DNA from 4 places in the Acidovorax bellezanensis genome. Region 4 is predicted to be linked to each of the others. Evidence: riboswitches for the same ligand, from Rfam matches in the RefSeq annotation. Region 4 holds a riboswitch; each other region holds the start of a gene.
The links. Region 4 has a riboswitch for cobalamin ahead of N0K08_RS13690 (TonB-dependent receptor). Riboswitches for the same ligand answer to the same signal wherever they lie in the genome.
Positions count from the first base shown of each region.

Region 1: another riboswitch for cobalamin. It lies ahead of N0K08_RS20350 (TonB-dependent receptor domain-containing protein); the one in region 4 lies ahead of N0K08_RS13690 (TonB-dependent receptor).
Region 2: another riboswitch for cobalamin. It lies ahead of cobO (cob(I)yrinic acid a,c-diamide adenosyltransferase); the one in region 4 lies ahead of N0K08_RS13690 (TonB-dependent receptor).
Region 3: another riboswitch for cobalamin. It lies ahead of N0K08_RS14195 (TonB-dependent receptor); the one in region 4 lies ahead of N0K08_RS13690 (TonB-dependent receptor).

Region 1 covers NZ_JAODYH010000014.1:85,645-88,874, reverse strand. The annotation lists gene N0K08_RS20350 (TonB-dependent receptor domain-containing protein) at 1-958, opposite strand, end outside; cobalamin riboswitch at 1,023-1,259, opposite strand; gene N0K08_RS20345 (CopD family protein) at 1,279-1,749, opposite strand; gene sstT (serine/threonine transporter SstT) at 1,777-3,003, opposite strand.
Region 2 covers NZ_JAODYH010000004.1:141,996-145,225, forward strand. The annotation lists gene N0K08_RS08835 (FecCD family ABC transporter permease) at 1-449, opposite strand, end outside; gene N0K08_RS08840 (ABC transporter substrate-binding protein) at 446-1,300, opposite strand; gene cobO (cob(I)yrinic acid a,c-diamide adenosyltransferase) at 1,300-1,926, opposite strand; cobalamin riboswitch at 2,045-2,260, opposite strand; gene N0K08_RS08850 (alpha/beta hydrolase) at 2,528-3,230, shown strand, end outside.
Region 3 covers NZ_JAODYH010000007.1:29,724-32,953, reverse strand. The annotation lists gene N0K08_RS14195 (TonB-dependent receptor) at 1-1,413, opposite strand, end outside; cobalamin riboswitch at 1,630-1,882, opposite strand; tRNA gene N0K08_RS14190 (tRNA-Val) at 2,002-2,076, opposite strand; gene N0K08_RS14185 (GntR family transcriptional regulator) at 2,234-2,983, opposite strand; gene N0K08_RS14180 (acetolactate synthase catalytic subunit) at 3,104-3,230, shown strand, end outside.
Region 4 covers NZ_JAODYH010000006.1:48,650-51,879, forward strand. The annotation lists gene N0K08_RS13685 (MetQ/NlpA family ABC transporter substrate-binding protein) at 1-492, opposite strand, end outside; cobalamin riboswitch at 757-993, shown strand; gene N0K08_RS13690 (TonB-dependent receptor) at 1,210-3,230, shown strand, end outside.

The DNA.
Region 1 (3,230 bases), on a different contig from region 4:
GCCACAGGTAGTTGGTGCTGTTGCCCTTGGCGCTTTCGGGGGTCGTGGTGTTGCGCTGGGTGTCGTTGCGGGACTGGCCCAACTGCACCACGCTTTGGTAGCGGTCGCTCCAGGCGGCCTGCCAGCGCAGCGAGCCCGTGGTGTTCTTCACGGTGTCGAAGTCGTCGAAAGGCGGTGGGCTCTGGTCGTAATGGGCCTTGAGGCGGTTGTGCAGCAGGCGCGCATCGAATTGGTGGATGCCTTGTTTCAGGCCGGCATTGAGCCCCAGCGAAGAATTGGCATAGCCGTCCTTGTCGGGGTTGGCCACCCAGGGGCTGCCCACATTGAAGCCGTCACTGCGCTCGTCGGCCACATGCAGGCCATAGCTCCAGCCATTGGCGCCGCCTTGCAGGCCCGTGGCGACCTTGGAGCTGTGCTGGCTGCCCAGGCCGGCCTCGGCGTAGGCGCGCAGCGGACCGTCGCCCCGGCGCGTGAAGATCTGGATCACGCCGCCCATGGCATCCGAGCCGTAGATGGCCGCGGCCGGGCCGCGCAGCACTTCGATGCGCTCGATCTGTGCCAGCGGCAGGGCCTCCCAGACCGCTCCGCCTTGCATTTCCTGGCTGCTGTAGCGCACGCCGTCGATGAACACGGCCGTGTGCTGGTTGCCGGCGCCACGCAGCGATACCGAAGTGATCTGTCCGGGGCCGCCGTTGCGCGTGATCTGTACGCCGGGTACTTGGGACAGCAGGTCGGCGACACCGACGGCGCCGCTGCGCTCAATGGCCGCGGCGTCGATCACGCTCATGTCGGCCGTGACGGTGCGCAGTGGCTGGGGCAGGCGCGCGGCCGTGACCACCATGGTGTCCAGCGCGGGCGCGGTCTGCGCACCGGCGGCGGAGCACAGGCCGAGGACGGCCAGCGCGCAGGCGCTCATACGCGCCGGCACGCCGGCGTGGATTGCTTGGAAAAAAGTCATGAAAGGCATACCAGTTCGCGCCAGCGACCCCGCCGACACTTCACTCACAAGGCTTTTGCCCGGGGCAAAAACCACCTTGTTGGCCGGTATCCAGACTGGTGAGTGGACGGACATGGCCTTCCCGGCGTGGTGGACGCCAGTGGCTTGCAGATGTCCGTTGGCCTGCGATAACAGGTTCTGATCACTGACTGTTGCGGGGGCAGTACAGGCCAGGCGGGCGAAATGCATCGCCGCCACCCTGTTTCCCGTTTAACGGCCCGGCAAGAACTGCAGGGCACGCACCAACGCCGCGATTCTAGCGTGGTGCGGCGTCCTGGTCTTCAGGCCGAAAGCCGCAGCACGGTGACGATCACCACGCCTATGGCCAGATTGGCCGCGACCCAGAAGCGGATGCTGGCAAGGGCCTTGCCGCCGGCGGGCCAGTCGGCCGCTTGCACGGCACGATCGAGGCGCTTGAACAGTGCGAAACGGATATGGCCGAACAAGGCCGCCATCACCAGGCCCAGCGCCGCCATCACTTTCCACGACAGCGGCATATGGAATTGCAGGTCGGCCATGGCCGCCATCTGGTAGACCGAAGCCACCATGCCCAGGCCCGACAGCAGCAGCACCAGCACCGTCACCAGCATGGCCGCGAAAAAGCGCCGCAGCACGGCGTGCATCAGCGGCACCCGCACGGAGGGCTCCAGCGTCTGCACGGCGGGGCGCAGGAAAAAGTGCGAAAACACCATGCCGCCCAGCCAGACGATGACGGCCAGCAGGTGGATGTACTTGAGGGGGGCAAACAGCATGGAGGGCCTGTGGTTGGTAGTCGGTGGTCAGAGACCCGTGGTCTTGCGCGCTTCGGCCTGGCAGGCCGCGGCGGTGAAGAGCACGTCGGTCGAGGAGTTCAGCGCGGTCTCGGCGGAGTCTTGCAGGATACCGATGATGAAGCCAATCGCCACGACCTGCATGGCCACGTCGTTGGAAATGCCGAACAGGCTGCAGGCCAGGGGAATCAGCAGCAGCGAGCCGCCCGCCACGCCGGCCGCGCCGCAGGCACAGACCGACGCCACCACGCACAGCAAAATCGCCGTGGGGATGTCGACCACGATGCCCAGCGTATGGGCGGCCGCCAGGGACAGCACGCTGATGGTAATGCCCGCGCCCGCCATGTTGATGGTCGCGCCCAGGGGAATGGCGATGCTGTACGTGTCGGGATCCAGGTTCAGGCGCTTGGCCAGGGCCAGGTTGATGGGGATGTTCGCGGCCGAGCTGCGCGTGAAGAAGGCCGTCACCGCGCTTTCGCGCAGGCACATCAGCACCAGCGGGTAAGGGTTGCGGCGGATCTTGGCGTAGACGATCAAGGGGTTGACCACCAGTGCCACGAACAGCATGCAGCCTATCAGCACGCTCAGCAGGTGGGCGTAGCCGAGCAGGGCGGCCGTGCCCGCGTCGGCGAACGTGGCGGCGACCAGGCCGAAAATGCCCAGGGGCGCGCAGCGGATCACGCCCTGGATGATGGCCGTGATGGCGTTCGACAGGTCGCTCGTCAGGCGGCGCGTGCCTTCGCTGGCGTGGCGCAAGGCCATGCCTATGGCCACGGCCCAGACCAGGATGCCGATGTAATTGGCGTGCATCAAGGCGTTGATCGGGTTGTCCACGGCGCTGAGCACCAGGGCCATCAGCACTTCCTGGACATTGCCGGGCGGCGCGACCGTGGCGGCGGCCGCGGTCTGCAAGACCAGCGTCGAGGGGAACAGCATGCTGGCCGTGACGCCGACGATGGAGGCCGTCAGCGTGCCTATGACATAAAGCCACAGCACGGGCCGGATCAGCGTGGCGTCGCCGGGGCGGTGGTTGCTGATGGCGGCGATCACCAGGATCAGCACCAGTACCGGCGCCACCGACTTGAGCGCGGAGATGAACAACTGGCCCAGCAGCGCGACGCTGGGAGTGGCTGACGGCCACAGATAGGCGAAAGCGATGCCCGCGATCAAGGCAATCACGATTTGTGTCACGAGGCTGGTACGGTGCAACCAGTGCAGCAGTGGCTTGAAGATCATGGGAAAACGGAGGTTCAGTAAGGCGGAAAAGGCGCGGGGGGCGGCGGAATCCGCGCGCCGCTGCAGGCCGAGCAAGGCCGGTAAGGCCCCTGCCCGCAGGACGGAACGCGCGAGTTTAAGCGCTGCGGCCATAACCCGCCTGGCAGTGCTGTTCGCGACCGGATCATGGCCGTTCAGTCCGCCGCCGCCCCATGTGGGAGGGGTTTTGGCAACAATTTCCGGCCCTG
Region 2 (3,230 bases), on a different contig from region 4:
GCGCCGTTCCTGGCGATGCGGTAGAGCACGCTGGTCGCCGCCGCCGCGCTGCCCATGGCCACCGTCGGCAGCAACCAGGCATTCCAATGCCACAGACCGAAGTAAATGCAGACCACGGCCCCCAGCCCGGCGCTGGAGCTCACACCCAGAATGCCGGGCTCGGCCAGCGGATTGCGCAGCAACCCCTGCAAGGCCGCGCCCGACACGCCCAGCGACATGCCGACCAGCACGGCCAGCAGCACGCGCGGCAGGCGGATTTCCTGGACGATGGCCTGGTGGCGCAAGGCCAGATCGCTGCCGCCACCCTGGGCGAACACGGCGTGCCACCAATCGGCCACGCCGATCCGCACCGAACCAATGCCCAAGGAAATACAGGCCAGCACCAGCAATGCGGCCAGCAAGCCCAGATTGAGCAGCCACGGACGCGGCGCGACTTGCACCCGCGTCATGACTTCAGCTCCGCGCCAATGGGCTTGATGCGCAAGGCGTCGACCTGCGCCGCCATGGACTCGGCCGCCTCGATCAACTGCCAGTTGCTGCAGCCCCAGTCGTTTTGCTGCAAGGCCACCACGGGAATGCGCTCCAGGAGTTTTTTCATTTGCGGATGGCGGCCCAGGGCCGAGCGGGCATAGGCCAGGTCGTTGACCATGGAAGGCGTGATGAAGACATCGGGCGGGTTCTGCAGAATGCGCTCCAGATCGATACGCCCCCAGCCCTGCAGGCCCAGGGCCGTCGCATGGTTGTGCAGGCCGGCGGCGGTGAGCACCGCATCGACATGGGTCTTGGCCCCCGCGCTGCCGCCGTTGGGCCGCAGGTACAAGGCATTGAACGGCCGGGGCGTGGCCTGCAGCTGCTTGAGGCGCTGGTCTATGCTCGCCAGCAACTCCTTGGCCGCCTGCTCCCGGCCCATGGCCTTGCCCATGCGCTTGGTGCTGCTGAAAATGCCGTCCCAGTCCGTGGGGAACGGCACCGTCACTATCTGTATGTCATGGCGCTTGAACAGGCTGGCCTGGTAGCGCGCGCTCCAGCGCCGCGAGGCCAGCACGATCTGCGGCTTCAGATGCAGCACGTCTTCGGCCGAGGCATCGTTGGCCGCGAATTGCTTCGCTTGGCTCGCCAGGGAGAAACGCTGGGCGTCCTGGCTCTGGCGCGACAGGGAAACGATTTGCGCCGGATCGGCCAGGCCCAGGGCCAGCACGTCGGCGCAGATATTGGTCGACATCAGCCGCGGCAAAGGCTCGGCCGCCTGCACCGCGGACGCCGCCAAGCCTGCCGCCAGCAGCCAGTAAAGGCGCGGCATCAGAAGTCCACGCCCGGCTGGGCCTTGACGCCGGCCCGGAACGCGTGCCGGGTGTCGGCGATCTCGCTGACCGTGTCCGCCAGCGCCAGCAGCTCCGGCGCCGCCGCGCGCCCGGTGATGATCACGGTCTGCGACGCCGGCCGGCCCTTGATGGCCTGCAGCAGCTCGGCCACGGCGAGATAGCCGTACTGCAGCATGAAGGTCAGCTCATCGAGCAGCACCAGTTGCAGGCTGGCATCGGCCAGCATGCGCCGCGCCTGGCTCCAGGCCAGCTCGGCCGCGGCCTTGTCCGCACTCCAGCCCTGGCTGTCCCAGGAGAATCCTGTCGCCATGGCGTGGTAGTCGACCTGCGCCTGCCGCCCCTGGCCCAGCAGGCCCATGTGCTGCAGGAACGTGACTTCGCCCGTGCAATGCGTGCCGGAAATGAACTGCACCACGCCCGCGCGATGCCCATGGCCCAGCGCCCGGTACAGCGTGCCGAAGGCCGACGTGGTCTTGCCTTTGCCGTTGCCGGTGAGCAGCACCACGATGCCTTGCAGCGTTTGCGAGCGCTCCATGGCCGCGGCCACGGTCGCTTTTTTGCGCTGCATGCGTTGTGCATGCGCGAGTTTGAATGATTCGTCCATGCTCTCCCCGAGCCCAACACGATGAAAGTGTCCCAGGGGAGAAGGAGATTGCGAGAGGACTGCCGCTGCGCGCAGGCGTGGACAGGCCGATCAGCAAACGGCCCACACCCCGTGGCATAAAACTGCATTCGTACAGGTCGGTATTCTGGCTCGCCCTCATTCAGCGCACACCACCTTCCCGGGCATCAGGCCCAGTGGCATCGAGTGTGTCTGTCAGGCTTACAGCAGCGGGGGCTGCGCCGGAATGTTCAGCGCAAAAGCGCCAAGGTCACCGGACTTCCCGTTTCACCCCAGGTCGGCATCGACGTGGGACTCCTGTACGGTAGGGGCGATTATAGGAGGGGACGGGGGCTGGAGGGGGAAAGGGGGCTTGGGGCGGACCACCCAGATGCAGTCGTTGGGAAACTCCAGCGCTGTCTTGATCGTGGAACCGCAAAGCTGCGAATCGCGGTTTGTGCGATTCTGTGGAGCGCACGCTTCTTCGACACCGAGGCCGAAATCCAGTTCACGCCCCTGCCACCGGACGCGCTTGAGGCTTGCCCAGCATCATGTGCGTGCTCTAAAGTGCGTGGAGACCCGTCGTACTGAAAGAGGTGTTCCGATGAATGAGCTTGACCGACTGGAAGCCATGCTCCGTGAGCGGCCGACATTCCTCTCCAATGCGCAACGTCGGGCGGCGTACGACGCGCAGGGAGACCGCTTTGCGCCGGCAGCGGATGTCCTTGTGGAACCGGTGACGGCGCACGGGGTTCCGGCTGAATGGACGTCCACGCCCGTTGCGAGCACCAGCGAAGTCATCCTCTATCTGCACGGCGGAGGATATGCCTGGGGCTCACTGAAGAGCCACCGGCACCTCGTGAGCGAGTTGGGTCGCGCGGCGGCGATGAGAACGCTCGCCCTCGAGTACCGGCGCGCCCCTGAGTGCCCGTTTCCTCAGGCTCTGGAAGATGCGGTCAGCGGATACCGATTTCTCCTGGATTCCGGCGTCCATCCCCGCCAGATCGCTGTCGCCGGCGATAGCGCGGGAGCCGGCCTGGCCGTGGCCTTGCTCGTACGGCTGAAAGAATTGGGCATGCAGCAACCCGCTGGCGCTCTGCTTCTCTCGCCCTGGGTGGACATGACGGCGACCGCAGACAGCTACCGCCGCAACGCGCAGCGAGACCCTGTCCTCAACCGCGAGATCATGCAATTCCTGGCAGGGCAGTACCTGGGAGAGCGACCGCGAGAGACACCTCTGGCGTCTCCGGTTTTCGCGGATCTGAGCGGCATCGCGCCCCTGACGATTTTCGTGGGCTCCACAGAGG
Region 3 (3,230 bases), on a different contig from region 4:
CACCGGGTCATGGCCGGCGCTCAGCTGGGCATAGACACTGCTGCGCGCGCTGATGCGGTGCGTCAGGCCCAGGCGCCAGGAAGTGCCTCCCAGGAACTTGTCGAATGCCGCGCCGTTCACCAAATCCTGGCGATCGAAGTCATACATGTCGCGGCGCACGCCGGCCATCAACTGCCATTGCGGGTGCAGTTGCCAGACATCTTCCAGATAGAGGGCGTTCTGCCGGATCCTGGAAGCCACGCGGGCCCGGTAGGCATCCGGGCTGTCCCAATAGCCGTTGCGTGTATTCCAGGCCGACACCTGCGATTCGCCACCGTAGGGCGAGTTGCTGGCCACCGTGAGCTTGGCTTCGGACAGGTCCCAGCCCATGGCGATCTGGTGGTCGGCAGGCGCCATGACCCAGCCCAGGCGGTTGCCGGTCTGCGCCAGATCGTGGCCGATCTGCAGATAGTCGTAACGATCCACCGTGCCAGCGGCCCTGTCGTAGCTGTAGCCTTCGATATTCTTCCAGTGGCGGTCGGCCTTGAAATGGTAGAGCTCATTGCGCAGCGTCATGCCGTCCCGCGGCTGCCACTGCAGCTTGGCCTTGTAGCGCTGGTCCTTGTAGTGGATATCGCTGTCCAGGAAGTTGAAATTCTTGTCGCGCAGCTCGGTGGCCAGGCGGCCATCCACCACGGGCGTGCCGAAGTAACGCTCGGGCTTCTGGTCGCTGAAGTCGGCCGTCAAGTCCACTTGCAGATCGCCACGCGGCTGCCAGCGCAGGCCACTCATCAGCTTCTGGCTGTCGCTGCGGCCCAGATCCCGCTCGCCGTCGCTGCGCTCGCCATAGGCGTCGACGCGGTAGCTCCATTCCTGGCCCAGTGCGCCGCTGGCACCGATGCCGGCGCGGACCGTGCCATGCGCGCCTGCGCCCAGCAGGACTTCGGTCGCGCGCTCGCGGCTGGGCTGCTTGCGGATGGCGTTGACCGTCGCGCCCATGGTGCCGCTGCCATACATCAGCGAGCCCGGGCCGCGCAGCACTTCAAAGCGCTCGTAGCCCCAGCTGTTGCTCGGGTAGGTGGTCGTGCCCGCGGCCACGCCCAGGACCAGGCCATCTTCGGCCACGCCCACGGAATCGACGCCATCAAAGCCGCGGCTGGCGAACGACAGGCCGCCGTTGCCGGGCGAGCCGGTCGCCGTCAGGCCTACCGTGCGGCTGACCGCATCCCCCACCGCATGGTCCGCGCGTTCGCTGACCTGCTCCGCCGACACACTGTCCAGGCTGGCCGGCAGATCCTGAATGGGCACGGCCACATAGGAGCCCGAACGCGAAGGCCGATCCAGCTGCAAAGCCGGGTCGTCGCGCGAATCCTTGACCAGCACATCGGGCAGCGCCGCCTGCGCCATGGCGGCCAGGGGAAAGGCCAGCTGCACCGCGGCGCAGCCGATAGTCAGGAAAAAACGGGGGGAAGAAAAAAGACGAACGCGCTCAGCAGAGCGCAAGCATGTGTAAGGCATTGGAACAAAAGGCTCATACCACCTGATGTGAAGGCCGCACACATGGCACCTTGCCGCCCACGGGGAACGGCAAAGCGCAAATAGGCCGCCGTCCACACCCCGCAGACAGTTTTGAGAACGATGCGCAAAGCGCACCACGACTATCCTCAGGCCGGTCTCCGGGCTCACAGGCGGCGCGATGCGCCAGATCCGGCCTTCCCAAACGTTCAACCCTTATCGTGGATAAGAATCGCTATCGTTCAGTGGCTGGGCCCCCTGCGGGGCTCCGTCGGATGGTTTCCTGTCTACCGTTGCGGGGGCAGCCAAGGCTTGAGGCCTTGCGGCCTGTACCTTGTTCCCGTTTCACTCGCATCTGCATGCGAACACCTGAAGCAGTTTGCCAAATCATTGGCAGCGCGAATTCTAGCAGTGACGCAGCAAAATAGGGGCGGTTTGGGGCCCGGCGGCAAACGCCGGCCCCAACGAAAAAAACCTCTTGGATCGCGGATCCAAGAGGTTTTTGTCTGGTGGGTAATACATGGTTCGAACATGTGACCCCTGCCGTGTGAAGGCAGTGCTCTACCACTGAGCTAATCACCCTGAACTGTTGTGCCAGCCATTGACTGGTCAATGCCCAAATTCTAACAGCGCGGCAAAGGGCTGCCAGGCAAAAAACCGCATTTTTTTGCCCCATGCCCCCGACTGCGTGGGCCCGGAATGCATTTCCCTGGAACGCCCGACGCATCAGGCCCGGGGCTTACTGCTCGTGCTGGATCTTGCGCCCGCGCTTGGCCCGGGTTCTGAGCAGCTCCATCTTCTGGAACGACTGCACCGTCAGCGCTTCGGGACTGACTTTGTCTCTGAGCACCTGCAGGATTTTCTCGCCGTGCTCCGAGCCATCTTGCGCTATGGCTTTTTCCAGCAGATGGCGGTCCTGGGTGCGCATGGCCAGGATGACATCCTCATGGGCGTGGTGTCCCGACACATCCATGGGACGGCCTTCCTCGTAGAGGAAGCGGATGCTGGGCCCCGTGATGGCCCACAGCGAGCGCAGCAGCGACATCAGATACGGCATCCTGTCCTGGCCGTAGAGCGCGAAATGGAATTGCACGTTCTTGCGCAGAATCGTCGCCACATCTCCCACGGCCTTGGCCTGGAGCAGTTCACCGTGGATCTGCTCCAGCCTGTGCGTGCCCTGCTGGGTCCAGTCCTGCATGCCCGCCGTTGCCGCCATGATTTCCAGCTGTATCCGGATGGAACGCACTTCCGCCAGTCCCGCGACGGTAGGCATGGGCACACGCACCGTGAATCCGCGCTGCCCCACGAGGATGTCCTTGGCCACCAGTTGAAGCAGCGCTTCGCGGATGGGCGTCTGGCTCAGGCCTTTGAATTCCCCGTCCTCGGTCATCTCTCTGAGCTTGAAAGCATGGCCGGGCATGTACTCGGCATGTATCAGTTTTTCAAGAATGCGCTCACGCACGACATCCGTATGGTTTTGCTCGGCCACGGCCATATCCCCAAGGGTTACCCCTATTGATTCCAGTTTTTGCCACTGTTCAACTATGTTGGTTGCTGCATTATTTTATAAAAAAATGCATTCCCATCCTGTTGCACGAAACCTGTCTCCATGCTGAAACCTCTCTCCAACCCCGGCCTCAACGCGCACGACACTGTAGGGCACATTGTCGCCAGAACGCTGCAAAGACACGGCATCACCCAATTCTTCGGCCAAAGCCTGCCCAGCATGTTCGTGC
Region 4 (3,230 bases):
CACCACATCCATCGGGGTCGGGGTCAGGCTCTTGGGGTCCTTGAGCTCAATCAGGCCCTGCTTGGCGAGCAGGATCAGGGCGCGTCCGCCGTTGGACGGGTCGTTGGGGATGGCCACGGTGGCGCCGTCCTTCAAATCCTTGACGTTCTTGACCTTGCTGGAGTAGGCACCAAACGGCTCGACATGGACCTTGCCGTTGGGCACGGCCACCAGGGAGCTCTTGCGGTCCTTGTTGTAGCTGTCGAGGTAGGGCTGGTGCTGGAAGAAATTGGCGTCGAGCTGCTTGTCTTCCACGGCCGCATTCGGCTGGACGTAGTCGCTGAATTCGCGCACCTGCAGATCAATGCCCTGCTTTTTCAGCACGGGCTTGATGTGGTTGAGGATTTCGGCCTGGGGCACGGCAGTGGCCGCGACCTTGAGCACCACGTCGGCCGCGTGGACCGTCAGGGCCAGGCTGGCGAAGGCAAGAGCAGAGAGGGTTTTCTTCAACATACAAAAGGCTTTCTTGGATGGGAATGGCAACAAACGACCTGCGCCTCAACCAGTGAACCTGCAGCGCAGCAAGCCTCTAGTCTAGTGGCGCGCAAGCCGCATGAAAACCAGGAATGCAATTCTGGTTATAAGAATGTGGTTTTTTATGCAAATATGCAGTTTTTGATGCCTGCGGTAGTCCGGCCCGGGCTCGCCGCGGAGAAATGGCGCTTTCCCCTGATAATGCGGCCAGGCGTCGATCGGGTGGTGAGACTTCACTTCCCGGTGGCGCCCAGATTCGAAGGTGTTCGACAAGCAGGTGCGCTGGGCTTCAAAGTCTCGCAATTCCTGCGCTGCCCCCGCAACGGTAGGCGAAATCTCAGGTCCTCAGGCTGGCCCATTCATGGCTGGCAGTCACTGCGTCGATGTATGGCGTGGGAAGGCGAGGGCTGAGTCGGAGTGCTCTAAAGAGCCCGCCGGCGTTTCGCAAGCCCGGATACCGGCCTTTGTGATCGCTTCGGACGCCGCGGGAGTGCGCATGTCTGGGCAGGTGGGCGGCTGGCTTGTGCGTGGCCGCCAACTTGCCCCCTGGCTGCGTGCACTGCGGTGGGTATTGATCTGTGCGTTTCGCGGGTGAGCGAAGCGCACGTTTGAAATCTTCGCATGCACTCCTTTGTCAGTTCGTGGCCGACACGCGGCCGCGCCGCTTCGTCTTCGCCCTCTTTTTCCGCGTACTCCATGGCCGCCTTGCGCCCGGGCTTTCGCTTGCAGCGCTCGGCCGCACTGTGCCTGCTGGCCTGCGGCGCGGCGCTTGGCGGCATCGCTCCCGCCGCCGCGGAAGTCACGGGGAATAAAAATCCCCAGGCGCTGGAGGATGTGTTCGTCACGGCCACGGCGCGTCCCGAAGACCGTTCGCGCATCGCCGCCACCACGCAGACCATAGACCGCGCGGAAATAGAGCGCTCCTCGGCGCGTTCGGTCACGGACCTGCTGGCCGAGCATGCGGTCGGCTTTCTGAGCGAATGGACGGCCGCCCAGACTTCGCTGAACCTGCGCGGCGCCTCCACCGACGGCCAGGGCCGCGACTACCGCAGCCAGGTAGCGGTGCTGCTCAACGGGCGGCGCGCGGGCACGGCCAATCTGTCCAAGCTCAGCCTGTCGGATGTGGAGCGCATAGAAATCGTGCGCGGCCCGGCCTCGGTGGTCTACGGCAGCCAGAACATGGGCGGGGTGATCAACATCATCCTGCGCACCGGCGCCAGCGGCGGCGGCAATCGCGTGTCCGCCGTGGGCGGCAGTGCGGGCCTGTGGCGTGCCGATACGCAGCTCAGCGGTGCCAATGAGCAGTGGGACTGGTACATAGGCGCGAACGTGGGCGGGCGTGACGATTACACCTCGGGCAGCGGTGGCTCCGAGATGACGAACACCAGCTACAAGCGCCGCGGCGCGACCGGCGCGCTGGGCTGGCAGCTCGCCGATCTGCACCGCCTGGAATTGCAGTTGCGCACCGACGGCATCTACAACGCCGGCTTTCGCGGTTCGGGCGCCAACATCTACAGCCGTGACAACCGCTACAACCAGTCGGCCGATCTCAAGTACGAGGGCGCCTTGCCTGGCCAGCGCGTGAGCTGGCTGGCGCATCTTTATAGCTTCACCGATGTGGACGAGTTCAACTGGGCCTCGCCGGTCATCAAGTCGGGCGTGAATGCCGTGCCCGGCACGGCGCGCGACTACAACATCCGCAAGCTCGACGCCACCGGCTTGCGCCTGCAGCCGCGCCTGCGCCTGAGCGATTCCAACGACTTGCTGCTGGGCTTTGACTACGAGAAAAACCGCCTGCGCTCGGACCGCGAACGCAGGGCCATGCCGGGCGGCCCCGCAGGCCAGGTCGCGCCCTACGACAACAACCAGACCGAGCACACCCATGCGCTGTACCTGGAAGATGCGCAGAACTTCCTGGGTGACCGCGTGACGCTGCGCGCCGGCGTGCGCAAGACCTGGGGCGAGACGCGTTTCGACCAGACGCCGAACGTGCCCATGGCCGTGACCACGACGCGCGATTACGACAAGCTCACCTGGTCCACCGGCGCGACCTGGAAAGTCACTGACGCCTGGGCCTTGCGCACAGGTGCCTCCACCGGGTTTCGCGCGCCCACGGCGAGCGAACTGTCGTCGGATTTCACGGCCGTGGGCGGCGGCCGCATCTTTGGCAATGCGAATCTCAAGCCGGAATCGAGCCGCCAGTTCGAAGTGGGAACCAGCTTCAGGCAAAGCGCCTGGAAAGTCGACGCCGCGCTTTTCCAGAACACGATTTCCGACCGCATCATCACCGTCTCGCGCGGCCCGGCGACGAATACCTCGGACTACGCTAACAACAGCGCCGACATCGTGGCGCGCGGCCTGGAGCTCAGCGCCCACGCGGACGTGGGCAAGCTGCTGGGCGCGCCGCTGGCCGGCCATACGCTCACGGCATTCGGCAACGGCTACTACCACTTCGAGATGAAAGACAAGGGCGCGGCCGCTTCGCTCAACACCGACAAGGTGCAGCGCATGTACCGCTATGAAGCCGCTTTCGGCATGCGCCTGGCGCGCGGCATGGACCGCAATGCGGGCGACTGGAATGCGCAGCTGACGGCGCTGCTGCGCGGACCGATGTGGTACGACACGGAAGAGAACCTGCTCATCCCGCGGGGCGAGCCCAGCAGCACTTTCATCCACCGCAAGGGAGCGTTCACGGTCTGGAACCTGCGTGGCGAGTA